Regions from separate parts of the Pseudomonas sp. FBCC-B1565 genome, predicted to be linked through region 1. Evidence: predicted binding sites of a transcription regulator. Region 1 holds the regulator's gene; each other region holds the start of a gene.
What was found. Region 1 encodes sigma-54, which starts transcription at its own class of promoters, with help from an activator protein. Its sites were predicted from a motif close to ANTGGCATNNANNTTGCTNT; they were not measured.

Region 1 (4,679 bases):
CTGGTGGTGTTTATCTTGAGGTCGGCGAGGTCAATGATCGGCCCCAGCAGCTTGGTTTCGTCTTCGATGGCTTCGGCCAGAGAGCGATGGGGGCTGCTTAGGGGGTGACGCCGGCGGGTCTCGGAGAAGCGTTTGAGCAGGGTTTCTTCGTCGGCGTCCAGGTACAGCACGTCGCAATGAATGTGCTTGCCCCGCACTTCCTCGAGCAATTGCGGGAATCGCTCAAGATGGCTGGGCAGGTTACGGGCATCAATCGAAACGGCGACCAGCGGTTGGGCCAGTTCGGTATGGATCAAGGCGCGTTCAGCCAACTCCGGCAGCAGGCCGGCGGGCAGGTTGTCGATGCAATAGAAACCGTTGTCCTCAAGAACGTTGAGGGCGGTGCTTTTACCCGAGCCGGAGCGGCCGCTGACGATGATCAAGCGCATGGTTACTGCCCGTTCTGTTCATCCAGGACAACCTGGTACAACGCCTCATTGCTGCTGGCGCTGCGCAGTTTGTCGCGTACTTCCTTGCGGTCGAGCATGCTGGCGATCTGCCGGAGCAGTTCCAGGTGCGCATCGGTGGCGGCTTGCGGGACCAGCAGAACGAACAGCAGATCAACCGGGGCGCCGTCGATGGCGTCGAAATCGATGGGGGCTTCCAGGTGCAGCAGGGCGCTGACAGGTGTTTCGCAGCCTTTGAGGCGGCAGTGAGGAATGGCGATGCCGTTGCCAAAACCGGTGGAACCGAGTTTTTCACGGGCAATCAGCGCATCGAAGACATCTTGCATCTCCAGATCCGGCACTTCGCGTGCGATCAGGTTGGCAATTTGTTCGAGGGCTTTCTTCTTGCTGCCACCCGGCACGTTCACGAGGGAACGGCCGGGGGTCAGGATGGTTTCAAGTCGGATCATGGGGGGAGAGTTAACGACCTGTACCTTGCATCAGGTGCAGATTCTTTTCCTTATGCTTTATGAGTTGGCGGTCCAGCTTGTCGTAGAGCGAGTCGATCGCCGCGTACATGTCTTCATGTTCCGCATTGGCGACGAGCTTGGCATTCGGTACGTGCAGGGTGGCCTCGATTTTCTGCTTGAGCTTATCGACCTCCATGATGACCTGCACGTTGGTGATCTTGTCAAAATGCCCTGCAAGCTTGTTCAACTTGCTTTCGGTGTACTCACGCAGGGGCTTGGTCACTTCCAGTTGGTGTCCACTGATGTTGACTTGCATACAGCTTCTCCTTCGTTGCCAGTGCATAAAGCGGCAGGCAAAGGCGCCTGCCACTGGAACGCTGTGGCCCGCCCGTCACATCAAACGCTTACGCTCGCTGGAAGGCGCGATCCCAAGGGACTCGCGGTACTTGGCGACGGTTCGACGGGCGACCTGAATGCCTTGTGCCTCCAGTAAACCAGCGATCTTACTGTCACTCAATGGCTTTTTCTGATTTTCCGCCGCAACCAGTTTTTTGATGATCGCGCGGATCGCCGTTGACGAGCATTCGCCGCCTTCGGAGGTGCTGACGTGGCTGGAGAAAAAGTATTTCAGTTCATAAATACCCCGTGGGGTATGCATGAATTTCTGCGTGGTCACGCGTGAAATGGTCGACTCATGCATGCCCACCGCTTCGGCGATGTCATGCAGTACCAGCGGCTTCATCGCCTCGTCGCCGTATTCCAGGAAGCCGCGCTGGTGCTCGACGATCTGGGTGGCGACTTTCATCAGGGTTTCGTTGCGGCTTTGCAGGCTCTTGATGAACCAGCGGGCTTCCTGCAACTGGTTGCGCATGAAGGTGTTATCGGCGCTGGTGTCGGCGCGGCGGACGAAACCGGCGTATTGCGGGTTGACCCGCAGGCGTGGCACCGACTCCTGGTTCAGCTCCACCAGCCACCGCTCGTTGTCCTTGCGCACGATCACGTCGGGGACGACGTATTCGGCTTCGCTGGACTCGATTTGCGAGCCGGGGCGCGGGTTAAGGCTCTGTACCAGCTCGATGACCTGGCGCAGGTCGTCTTCCTTGAGCTTCATGCGGCGCATCAACTGGCTGTAGTCGCGGCTGCCCAGCAGGTCGATGTAGTCGGTGACCAGGCGCTGGGCCTCGGCGAGCCATGGGGTCTTGGCCGGCAACTGGCGCAGTTGCAGCAGCAGGCATTCGCTGAGGGTGCGCGCGCCGATACCGGATGGCTCGAACTGCTGGATGCGGTGCAGGACGGCTTCGATCTCGTCCAGTTCGATATCCAGTTCGGGGTCGAAGGCTTCAAGAATTTCTTCAAGCGTCTCGTCTAGATAACCCTGATTGTTGATGCAGTCGATCAGGGTTACGGCGATCAGGCGATCGGTATCCGACATCGGTGCCAGGTTCAGTTGCCACAGCAGATGGCTCTGCAGGCTCTCGCCGGCGGAGGTGCGGGTGGTGAAGTCCCACTCGTCATCGTCATTGCTGGGCAGGCTGCTGGCGCTGGTCTGGTAGACATCTTCCCAGGCGGTGTCGACCGGAAGCTCGTTGGGAATGCGTTCGTTCCATTCGCCTTCCTCAAGGTTGTCCACCGTGGGGGCGGTTTCCTGGTAGGAGGGTTCCTGCACGTCGGAATTGGGTTTTTGCTCGATGTTATCGGCCAGCGGGTCTGCATTATCGAAGTCGTCGCCTTCTTCCTGGCGTTCGAGCATCGGATTGGACTCCAGGGCCTCCTGGATTTCCTGTTGCAGGTCCAGGGTCGACAATTGGAGCAGGCGGATGGCCTGTTGCAGCTGCGGTGTCATCGTCAGCTGCTGGCCCATTCTCAGGACTAGCGATGGTTTCATGGCAGGGGCTTAACACCTTATTCGCCGGCGCAATGCGCCATCCACGACAGGGCGCGTGAGCGCCAAACATAAGCAAATTATATGCCTGATGTCGGGTGCTTTGCCTAGAGCGCGGTAACAATAAAAATCCGGAGGTTTTCATTGACTCCCGCGCACCTTGGCGAACGCCGTGACACCACGGTGTTTACAGGCGGAACTCGTGACCCAGGTACACTTCCTTGACCAGTTCATTGGCCAGGATGGTAGCGGAATCACCTTCGGCAATCAGTTGGCCGTCATTGACGATATAGGCGGTTTCGCAGATATCGAGCGTCTCACGGACGTTGTGGTCGGTGATGAGCACGCCAATGCCCTTGGCCTTGAGGTGATGGATGATCTGCTTGATGTCGCCGACCGAAATCGGGTCGACGCCGGCAAACGGCTCGTCCAGCAGGATGAACTTGGGGGCAGTGGCCAGTGCGCGGGCGATTTCCACGCGACGACGCTCACCACCGGACAGGCTCATGCCGAGGTTGTCGCGGATATGGTTGATATGGAACTCCTGCAACAGGCTTTCCAGCTCCTTGCGACGGCCGTCACGGTCGAGTTCCTTGCGGGTCTCGAGGATCGCCATGATGTTGTCCGACACCGACAGTTTGCGGAAGATCGACGCTTCCTGCGGGAGATAGCCGATACCGGCCCGTGCGCGGCCGTGCATTGGCTGGTGACTCACGTCCAGGTCATCGATCAGGACACGGCCCTGATCCGCCTGGACCAGACCGACGATCATGTAGAAGCAAGTGGTCTTGCCGGCGCCGTTGGGGCCGAGCAAGCCGACGATCTGGCCGCTGTCGATCGACAGGCTGACGTCGCGCACGACCTGACGGCTTTTATAGGCCTTGGCCAGATGCTGGGCTTTCAGGGTTGCCATTACTCGGCCTTCTTCTTCGGCTGGATAACCATGTCGATGCGTGGACGAGGCGCGGTGACCTTGTTGCCATTGGCACGACCGGCATTAGCGATCTGTTTCACGGTGTCATAGGTGATCTTCTCACCTTCCGTGGAGTTGCCATCGGGGCTGAGCACCTTGGCCTGGTCAATCAGTACGATGCGGTTCTGCTGGGCGTGGTACTGGATGGTCTTGCCGTAGCCCTTCATCGGGCCGGTGTCGGTCGCGGACTGCTTCTGTTCGAAGTAAGCCAGGTTGCCCACCGAGGTCACGACATCGATGTCGCCGGTTTTGGTGCGCGTTAGCGTCACGGTATTGCCGGTGATTTTCATCGAGCCCTGAGTGATGATCACGCCACCGGTGTAGGTTGCGACGCCTTGCTTGTCATCGAGCTGTGCATCATCGGCCGAGATGTGGATCGGCTGCTGGCTATCGTTCGGCAGAGCCCAGGCGCTCACGCTTCCCAGTGCTGCGCCCAGGCCGAGCAAAATAGGGAGAGTTTTAACGAGCCTCATACTGTCCTCTTACGTTCGATAGCAGGTGTATCCTGCTTTCTTTCAAATACGCTTTCATTCCCTTGCCAGTCGATACACCGCCAGCGCCGTCGATTCTAACGTCTTGCTCGGTCTGCGCATATTGCTTCTGCGGGAATACGGTCATGCGACTGCTGGTAATCACCGTCTCACGGCTTTTATCGTCAGTGCGCGCAATGCGCACCGAGTCGATCAGTTCCACCTCGGTACCGTCCGGGTTGACCTCGCCACGCTTGCTGGTGACGTGCCATGGGAACTCGGTACCGCGGTAAATGTTCATGTCCGGGTTGGTCAGCAGGGTGACCTCGGTGGCCTTCACATGCTCGACCTTGTCCGAGGTCATTTCGTACTGCACCTTGCCGTCAGGCAGGAACTGCACACTTTTGGCATTGATGGCGTAATAGTCGATAGCGCCTTCGTCAACCTGCGCAGCAGGCT
Region 2 (4,679 bases), 2.2 Mb from region 1:
GCAAATTGCTGCAAATCTACTTCTCAGTGGCCCACAACCCCACCGAACTCAACCGCCAGGGCCCTGACACCGGCACCCAGTACCGTTCGGCGATCTTTGCGCAGAATGCCGACCAGCAAAAAGTCGCCCAGGCCTACATTGCCCAGCTGGATGCGGCCAAGTCCTTCGACGCACCCATCGTCACTAAAATCGAGATGGGCAAGGTGTTCTACCCGGCGGAGTCCTACCATCAGGACTTCCTCACCGAGAACCCGTCTTACCCGTACATCGTGATCAATGATCTGCCGAAGGTGGCGCAGCTCAAGAAGCTTTTCCCCGACCAGTACCGCGCCGAGCCGGTGCTGGTAAAACACCAGTAACCGGAATGTGGGAGGGGGCTTGCCCCCGATAGCGGTGAATCAGTCCCCGAATTGGCTGACTGACCCACTGCTATCGGGGGCAAGCCCCCTCCCACATTGTTTAATCCCAGTGGACGTTAGATGACCTCCAGGTACGAGCTGTGAATCGCCCGCGCCAGTTCGCGCACGGTGTCGATAAATTCCGTAAGACGGCTGTGCAGGCCGTCTTCAAGGATTTCATCAATCCCCGTATACCGCAGCCGCGCCTCGAACTCCGCTGCCAGGCGCTGCGCCGTGCGCCCATAACTGCCGGGCAGGTCCGCGAGGATATGGCTCAACTCCTCGATGCACGCATGCAACGAGCGCGGCACATCGCTGCGCAACAGCAGTAATTCGGACACGGAACGGGCATTCAACGCGTTCGGGTACAGCTCGGTATACGCCTCGAACGACGACAACGCACGGAGCAGGGCGCTCCACTGGTAATAACCGCGTGCCGACAAATCACTGACTTCTTCCGATTCCTCGCCGAACATCTCGTAGCGCGCATCCAGCAAACGCAGGGTGTTGTCGGCGCGCTCGACAAAGGTGCCGAGGCGAATGAACCGATAGGCGTCATTGCGCATGATCGTCCCCGAGGTGGCACCACGAAACAGGTGCGAACGCTGCTTGACCCAGTCACAGAAGTGGCTGATGCCATGTCGCGCCAGGCCGCCGGCGGCGATACTGCGCATTTCCAGCCAGGTGGCGTTGAGGTTTTCCCACATGTCGGCGGTGATGCGTCCGCGTACGGCGTGGGCATTGCCACGGGCGGCGCGCAGGCAGTTGTAGATGCTGGCGGGGTTTTCTTCGTCGAGGGCGAAGAAGTGCAGCATGCGCTCGGCATCCAGCTGTTTATGCCGCTCAAGGTAGCTGTCCAGGGTGCCGCTGCTGAGCAACGACATGGCCAGTTCGTCCAGACCGTCGCTGCGCCCGGCTTGTGGCATCAACGACAGCGAGTAACTGACTTCGAGCATGCGCGCCAGGTTTTCGGCACGCTCCAGGTAACGGGACATCCAGTACAGATCTGCGGCGGTTCTACTCAACATACTCAGCCCTCCACCACCCAGGTGTCCTTGGTTCCGCCGCCTTGCGACGAGTTGACGATCAACGAGCCTTCCTTCAATGCCACGCGGGTGAGGCCACCGGGCACCAGGCGGGTTTCCTTGCCCGACAGCACAAAGGGCCGCAGGTCGATATGCCGTGGGGCGATGCCGTTTTCGACGAAGGTGGGGCAGGTGGACAGGCTCAAGGTCGGTTGGGCGATGTAGGCATGGGGACGCGCCTTGATGCGTTGGCGGAAGTCCTCGATCTCGGCGGCGCTGGAGGCCGGGCCGACCAGCATGCCGTAGCCGCCGGACCCCTGGGTTTCCTTGACCACCAGTTCCGGCAGGTGGGCCAGGACGTGGGACAGTTCATCGGGCTTGCGGCACTGGAAGGTCGGTACGTTTTGTAGCACCGGTTCTTCGTCCAGGTAGAAACGGATCATTTCCGGCACATAGGGGTAGATCGATTTGTCATCCGCCACGCCGGTGCCGATGGCATTGGCCAGCACTACGTTGCCGGCGCAATAGGCCGCGACCAGGCCGGGCACGCCGAGCATCGACTCGGGGTTGAAGGCCTTGGGGTCAAGGAAGGCGTCATCAATGCGCCGATAAATCACGTCCACCGGCTTGGGGCCGTCGGTGGTGCGCATGAACACCTTGAGGTCGTGCACGAACAGGTCGGCGCCTTCCACCAGTTCCACGCCCATTTCCCGGGCCAGGAACGCATGTTCGAAGAACGCGCTGTTGAAGCGCCCCGGGGTCAGCACCACCACATTGGGGTTGTCCAGGCGGCTGGAGCTCTTGAGGGTCTTGAGCAGCAGGTTGGGGTAGTGGTCCACCGGCGCGATGCGTTGCTTGGCAAACACCTCGGGGAACAGGCGCATCATCATCTTGCGGTCTTCGAGCATGTAGCTGACGCCGCTGGGGGTGCGCAGGTTGTCTTCGAGCACGTAGTAGGTGCCATCGCCGTCACGCACCAGGTCGACACCGGAGATGTGCGAGTAGATGTCGCGATGCAGGTCCAGGCCGACCATGGCCTTCTGATAGCCCTCGTTACCCAGCACCTGGTCCGCGGGAATGATCCCGGCCTTGATGATGCGCTGGTCGTGGTAGATGTCGGCGAGGAACATGTTCAGCGCATTGACGCGCTGGATGCAGCCGCGTTCGATCACGCTCCATTCACTGGCAGGGATGCTGCGCGGGATGATGTCGAAGGGGATCAGGCGCTCGGTGTCTTGTTCGTCGCCGTAGAGGGTGAAGGTGATCCCGGCGCGGTGAAACAGCAAATCGGCTTCGCGGCGACGCTGGGCCAGCAGTTCCGGCGGCGTATTCGCCAGCCAGCGGGAGAAGTCCTGATAATGCGCACGGCAGGCGCCGTTTGCGTCATTCATTTCATCGAAGAAAGATCGAGCCATTCCAGTACCTTGTCAGTGCCGAGGGACGCTTGGGTGGCACTGCCGTTTCAAAAAACGCATTTTTTATGAGCCCGTGGCTAAGGGTGCCACTGGGCCTGGTCCTTACTTTCTTGTGGGGTCGGCTCTGGGTCGGGGGGTAACGAATGCTCCTGTATCCGGGCAGATGAATGGATAAAGCAATGCCTGTGCCGAAACCGCGAATCTTGTGGTGAGCGGGCTTGTTGTGGTGAGCGGGCTTGCCCCGCGTTGGAGTGCGCAGCGCTCCCGCTCTTTCTGGGGCCGCTGCGCAGCCCAACGCCGGGCAAGCCCGCTCGCCACAGAAGCCTGTTCACCACAGAAGGCCATCACCCCAACAAGCCCGCTCACCACAAGAGGGCAGCGGCTTGAAGGTGCCCCGACTTGGTGCATGAACAAACTTGAACTTCACTCGCCACCGACTCTTCTAACAGGACTCGAACCTGCTGGGAGCACCGTCGTGCCCAGAATCATCTCTCCCCATACGCCGGAAGCGGCCCTGACCGACCACAGCGAACACAACGCGAAGATCTTCGGTTCGCCCAAGGACCGGTTGGACTTCTACCGGCGCGAAATCCAGTACGAAACCACCATCCTGGCCAACCGCACCGACGCCTACCTCACCGCGCAGTCATTCCTGGTGATCGCCTTCGTCTCCGGCATGGGTAACCTCAACCCTGAGTGGGGCAAGCTGTTCACCCTGGTGGTGCCGGTGTTCCTGGTGATGCTCGGCGTGCTCAGCTCGTTGAATGCCTGGCCGGGGATCCGTGCGGCCTACGAGATCATCGACCATTGGCACTACAAACAGAGTGAACTGCTGCGCAGCGAGCCGGTGATGGGCCTGGCCTACGATGAGTCACCGTTGTTTTCCGAGATGGAGTCGTCCCACAAGGGCTATCGCAAGTCGCTGCTATTCTCAATGCGAGCGCCCTGGCTGTTCATGGTGTTCTGGCTGTTGCTGGGGGCGTACGCGTTCTATATTCAGGTGGATAACCCTGGCTCATAACCGAGGAGAGCGTCATGGCAAACGACTGCGAGGAAGAAGAACCGAATGACCCGGGCAACGAAGACCCGGGTTCCTTGATGGACGATGCAACCGTGCCGTTGATTGACCAGGAGGGTGACGCTACCGAGCCGCCGGATTGAAGCCTATTCGATCAACTGTTTGCCGATGGTTTTCATCCGGATCATGTCCATCAACTGCCGCAGCCCTGGCTGCGACTGCCGTCGGCTCGGGTAGTACATGCACAACGGCTCGCCCAGGCAGGCCCAGTCGGGCATGACCTCCACCAGGCGGCCGTCCTTGAGCTCCTGTTCCACGCGGTTGGACAGGCAGTAGGCGATGCCCACCCCTTGCAGCGCCGCATTCACAATAGTCTCGGTATCAGCCGCGCTGAAGTGGCCCGGCACGTCGATGCGTTGCTGGCGGGTGCCGTTGCCCAGTTCCCACTTGTAGGTGGTCTTGTCGCCCAGGTACATGCGGATGCAGGCGTGTTGCAGCAGGTCTTTTGGGCACCTGCGGCGTGCCCCGGCGGGCCAGGTAGGCGGGCGACGCGACCACGATCCAGCGCAGCTCACCGGTCAAGGGCACCGCCACCATGTCCTGGGGCACGGTGGCGCCGTAGCGGATACCGGCGTCGTAGCCCTCGGCGATGATGTCGATCATCTGGTCCTGCACGATCAGGTCCACGCGCAGTTGCGGGTAGGCGGTGCAGAAGTCCCCGAGGATCGGCGCCAGCAGCAATACCGCCGCGTCCCGTGGCACGTTCAAGCGTAGCCGGCCAATGGGCGCGTCGCGGTACAACTCCAGGGTGTCGAGGCCGTCC
Region 3 (4,679 bases), 660 kb from region 1:
TTGCGGCATAGGGCCGTCTTGAGCGTCAACCAGCAGCAGAACGGAGTCAACCATCGACATTACGCGTTCTACTTCGCCGCCGAAGTCGGCGTGGCCCGGGGTGTCCACGATGTTGATGTGGTAGCCGTTCCAGTTGATGGCGGTGTTTTTCGCCAGGATGGTAATGCCGCGCTCTTTTTCCTGGTCGTTGGAGTCCATCACGCGCTCGTCGTTGAGCTCGTTGCGCTCCAGGGTGCCGGATTGACGCAGGAGTTTGTCTACCAGGGTGGTTTTACCATGGTCAACGTGAGCAATGATGGCGATGTTACGTAGATTTTCGATCACTTGTGTATCTCGATCAGAGGATTCGGTGTGCTGACAGGTCGTGGCAGCGATTAACAGTAGAGTCAGGCCTTGCCGTTACAGCTTGACGGCAGAGTCGGGGGGCCGGTGACGCAGGCCACAGGCAAACAGCCCCGGGCTCTTAGCTCGGTCGATAAACGCGCACATTGGCATGCCCCTCACTGAGCAAATGGTGGGCATGCAGGCGACTCATCACGCCTTTGTCGCAATACAGCAGGTACTGACGGCTGTTATCCAGTTCCTTGAAACGCGCGTTCAATGCATAGAACGGCAGCGTTTGTACGTCGATGCCGGCGATTTCCAGCGGCTCATCCTCAGCGGCATCCGGGTGACGGATATCGATGACGATCTGGCCGGCCAGGGCTTCGCTGACTTCTTCGATCTTGATGTCCTGGCCCAGTTCGTCGATCACGCGATCGATCGGGACCAGCTTGGCGTTCTCGAGCGCACGCTCCAGAATCGCCATGTCGAATTCTTTCTCTTCATGCTCCACGCGGTGACGCTTGGCGTGGGTCTTGGGGTTCACCGAGATGACCCCGCAGTACTCAGGCATGTGCTTGGCAAAGTCGGCGGTGCCGATCTGCTCTGCCAGGTCGATGATGTCCTGCTTGTGGCTGGCGATCAGTGGGCGCAGTACCAGCTTCTCGGTAACGCAATCGATGATCGACAGGTTCGGCAGCGTCTGGCTCGATACCTGGGAGATCGCTTCACCGGTGACCAGCGCGTCGATCTGCAACTGGTCGGCGATCCGCGAGGCAGCGCGCAACATCATACGCTTCAATACCACGCCCATATGACCGTTATCGACTTTGCCGAGAATTTCGCCCAGCACTTCCTCGAACGGTACGCTCACAAATAGCACGCGCTGGGAGCTGCCGTACTTCTTCCAGATAAAGTGCGCAACTTCCATCACGCCCAATTCGTGTGCACGCCCGCCCAGGTTAAAGAAGCAGAAGTGGCTCATCAGGCCGCGACGCATGATCTGGTAGGCCGCCACCGTGGAATCGAAACCGCCGGACATCAGTACCAGGGTCTGTTCCAGGGCGCCCAGCGGGTAACCGCCGATGCTGTTGTGCTGGCTGTGGATCACAAACAACCGTTGGTCGCGAATTTCCATGCGCACTTCAATTTGCGGTGCTTTCAGGGAAATTCCGGCGGCGCCGCACTCGCGACGCAGCTTGCTGCCGACGTATTTCTCGACATCCATGGAGCTGAAGCTGTGCTTTCCGGCACGCTTGCAGCGCACCGAAAAGATCTTGCCTTCGAGCTCACTGCCATAGTGCTGTTTGCACTTCTCGGTGATGTCGTCGAAGTCGCCCAACGGGTACTCATCGACCTGCAGGAAATGCGCGATGCCCGGCATGCAACTCAGGCGCTCGGTCATGTCCTTCAAGGCTTTGGGCTCGGTGACACGGGTTTCCAGCTCGAGGTTGTCCCACACACCGTTCACCACCACAGCCGGGTCCAAGTCACGGAGCACGGCACGGATGTTCTTGGCCAACTGACGGATGAAACGCGTCCGTACCGGTCGGCTTTTGATGGTGATCTCGGGGAAGACTTTAACGATTAATTTCATGGAAACAGCGCGCGCCGGGCCTGCTGAAAAAGGGGGGCGCGGATTATAGCGGAAATCGCTCAAGGTTTAACCAGTTAATATGCATCGCAAGCGCAACGCACTAAAGAGGTGCATTTACGCGTCCTTGCGCTACATTGCGGTGCGCTATTTTTGGGCTTTTGTCGCAATGCACCTTTATAGGGGCGTTTTTGGAGCAGAAAACCCATGTTGGCGCACTGGCATGCAATTTGCTCTCTTGTGAGGCAGGTTGCCATGGCGGAGTATCCGCGCCGGCATCACCCACATTCTAAGGGCTAACTCCACTACCCCAGCCCGAAGCCACCCGGAGGACACTATGTCGAAGTCGGTTCAACTCATCAAAGATCATGACGTTAAATGGATTGATCTGCGCTTCACGGACACCAAAGGCACTCAGCACCACGTGACCATGCCGGCTCGCGACGCGCTGGATGAAGCTTTCTTCGAAGAAGGCAAAATGTTCGACGGTTCCTCCATCGCCGGCTGGAAAGGCATCGAAGCCTCCGACATGATCCTGATGCCGGACGACAGCACTGCCGTGCTCGACCCGTTCACCGAAGAAGCCACCCTGATCCTGGTGTGCGACGTGATCGAGCCTTCGACCATGCAAGGCTACGACCGCGACCCACGTGCGATCGCCAAGCGTGCCGAGGAATACCTGAAGTCCACCGGTATCGGTGACACCGTATTCGTGGGCCCAGAGCCAGAATTCTTCATCTTCGACCAAGTGAAGTTCAAGTCCGACATCTCCGGTTCCATGTTCAAGATCTACTCCGAACAAGGCTCCTGGATGTCCGACCAGGACGTTGAAGGCGGCAACCATGGCCACCGCCCAGGTATCAAAGGTGGCTACTTCCCGGTTCCGCCGTTCGACCACGACCACGAAATCCGTACCTCCATGTGCAACGCCATGGAAGACATGGGCCTGGTCATCGAAGTGCACCACCACGAAGTGGCCACTGCCGGTCAGAACGAAATCGGTGTGAAGTTCAACACCCTGGTTGCCAAGGCTGACGAAGTACAAACCCTGAAGTACTGCGTACACAACACTGCCGTGGCTTACGGCCGTACCGCTACCTTCATGCCTAAGCCTCTTTACGGCGATAACGGTTCGGGTATGCACGTTCACCTGTCCATCGCCAAAGATGGCAAGAACACCTTCGCTGGCGAAGGTTATGCCGGCCTGTCCGACACCGCCCTGTACTTCATCGGCGGCATCATCAAGCACGGTAAGGCCCTGAACGGCTTCACCAACCCGTCGACCAACTCCTACAAGCGTCTGGTCCCAGGTTTCGAAGCACCGGTAATGCTGGCCTACTCGGCTCGCAACCGTTCCGCTTCGATCCGTATTCCTTACGTGTCCAGCCCGCGTGCTCGCCGTATCGAAGCCCGCTTCCCGGACCCAGCAGCCAACCCATACCTGGCCTTCGCTGCCTTGGTCATGGCCGGCCTGGATGGTATCCAGAACAAGATCCACCCTGGCGATGCCGCCGACAAAAACTTGTACGACCTGCCGCCTGAAGAGGCCAAAGAGATCCCACAAGTGTGCGGCAGCCTGAAAGAAGCCCTGGAAGAACTGGACAAGGGCCGTGCGTTCCTGACCAAAGGCGGCGTGTTCAGCGACGACTTCATCGACGCTTACATCGGCCTGAAAAGCGAAGAAGAAATCAAGGTGCGTACCTTCGTACACCCACTGGAATACGAGCTGTACTACAGCTGCTGATCCGGTAGCGCTGCGTCCTTAAGAGCGGCGTGACGAAAAAAGACCTCCCTCGGGAGGTCTTTTTTTTGCCTGGGATTTAGCGGGTCGGGGCATGGCGGTCGAGCATCTGGCCGACCATCTGCGTGCCCAACGCACTCAGTTGGTGAATGGCCAAGGTGGTGTCACGGTGCTTGCCGCCCAAGTCCTCGGATAAATCCAGCAACAGGGCGCTGACCGAGGTGAGGGTTTCGAAGGTATTGATCATCAAGGCTTCGTCGTCGATATCGGCGGCGATGGTGAAGACAGAGGGTGGTGGATTGGGGGTTGGCTTGAACATGTCTTAACTTCCTCAAGTGAGGCCGCCATCGACTCGCTACTAAACGTTAGGGTGGCGGCTGTGCGCAGGTTAGTAGACCGGGGAAGTTAAGCAAAAGCCGGCGCACCCGAAGATGCCCTACACACAGCCACCATAAAGAACGGTGCGGTACGAGCTTAACTTAACCCTCAGGCTACTAAACCTGATCGCTGATGAGCAGCGACCGAGCAACCTTAGAGACGACAAGCCAGCCGTACAAGCCGGCGGATTCTGGCGTAACTGTAGGCAAGCACGCAAGTTAAGGTAGCCTCTGACTGACGCCGCTGTAGACCTGCAAACCCCATTAAAATGTGGGAGCTGGCTTGCCTGCGATGGCATCAGCTAGGTATACCTGATGCATCGAGTTGCCCGCATCGCAGGCAAGCCAGCTCCCACAGGAGATCGCCTTTGAAACATCGATTTGTGTTCGCTCTGTTATTTGTCAGCGTCAGTGCGAGTGCTGCGCCGCCCACTCTGGAGCCCCTTCTCAACAGCGTCGCCGAACGCCTGGAGATCGCCGACCAGGTAGCCCTCAGCAAATGGGACAGCCACAAGCCGGTAGAGGACAAAAAGCGCGAACAAGAAGTGATCGCCAGCGTTGTCGCCCAGGCACCGGGCTACAACTTGGCACCTGCCGCCGTTGAGCAGTTTTTCGCGGCGCAGATCGAGGCGAACAAGCTGGTGCA

Region 2: the regulator sigma-54 is predicted to act here: its motif matches at 3,012-3,031, upstream of NL123_RS15975 (circularly permuted type 2 ATP-grasp protein).
Region 3: the regulator sigma-54 is predicted to act here: its motif matches at 2,133-2,152, upstream of glnA (type I glutamate--ammonia ligase).

The regions. Positions count from the first base shown of each region.
Region 1 is NZ_CP101438.1:5,586,310-5,590,988, reverse strand. It holds gene rapZ (RNase adapter RapZ) at 1-428, opposite strand, end outside; gene ptsN (PTS IIA-like nitrogen regulatory protein PtsN) at 431-895, opposite strand; gene hpf (ribosome hibernation-promoting factor, HPF/YfiA family) at 906-1,211, opposite strand; gene NL123_RS25900 (RNA polymerase factor sigma-54) at 1,287-2,780, opposite strand; gene lptB (LPS export ABC transporter ATP-binding protein) at 2,965-3,690, opposite strand; gene lptA (lipopolysaccharide transport periplasmic protein LptA) at 3,690-4,223, opposite strand; gene lptC (LPS export ABC transporter periplasmic protein LptC) at 4,210-4,679, opposite strand, start outside.
Region 2 is NZ_CP101438.1:3,391,114-3,395,792, forward strand. It holds gene msrA (peptide-methionine (S)-S-oxide reductase MsrA) at 1-359, shown strand, start outside; gene NL123_RS15970 (alpha-E domain-containing protein) at 476-1,426, opposite strand; gene NL123_RS15975 (circularly permuted type 2 ATP-grasp protein) at 1,429-2,838, opposite strand; gene NL123_RS15980 (hypothetical protein) at 3,314-3,859, shown strand; gene NL123_RS15985 (hypothetical protein) at 3,874-3,999, shown strand; partial or broken gene NL123_RS15990 (LysR family transcriptional regulator) at 4,003-4,679, opposite strand, start outside.
Region 3 is NZ_CP101438.1:6,249,362-6,254,040, forward strand. It holds gene typA (translational GTPase TypA) at 1-324, opposite strand, end outside; gene thiI (tRNA uracil 4-sulfurtransferase ThiI) at 464-1,918, opposite strand; gene glnA (type I glutamate--ammonia ligase) at 2,253-3,659, shown strand; gene NL123_RS28815 (DUF6124 family protein) at 3,736-3,975, opposite strand; gene NL123_RS28820 (chorismate mutase) at 4,402-4,679, shown strand, end outside.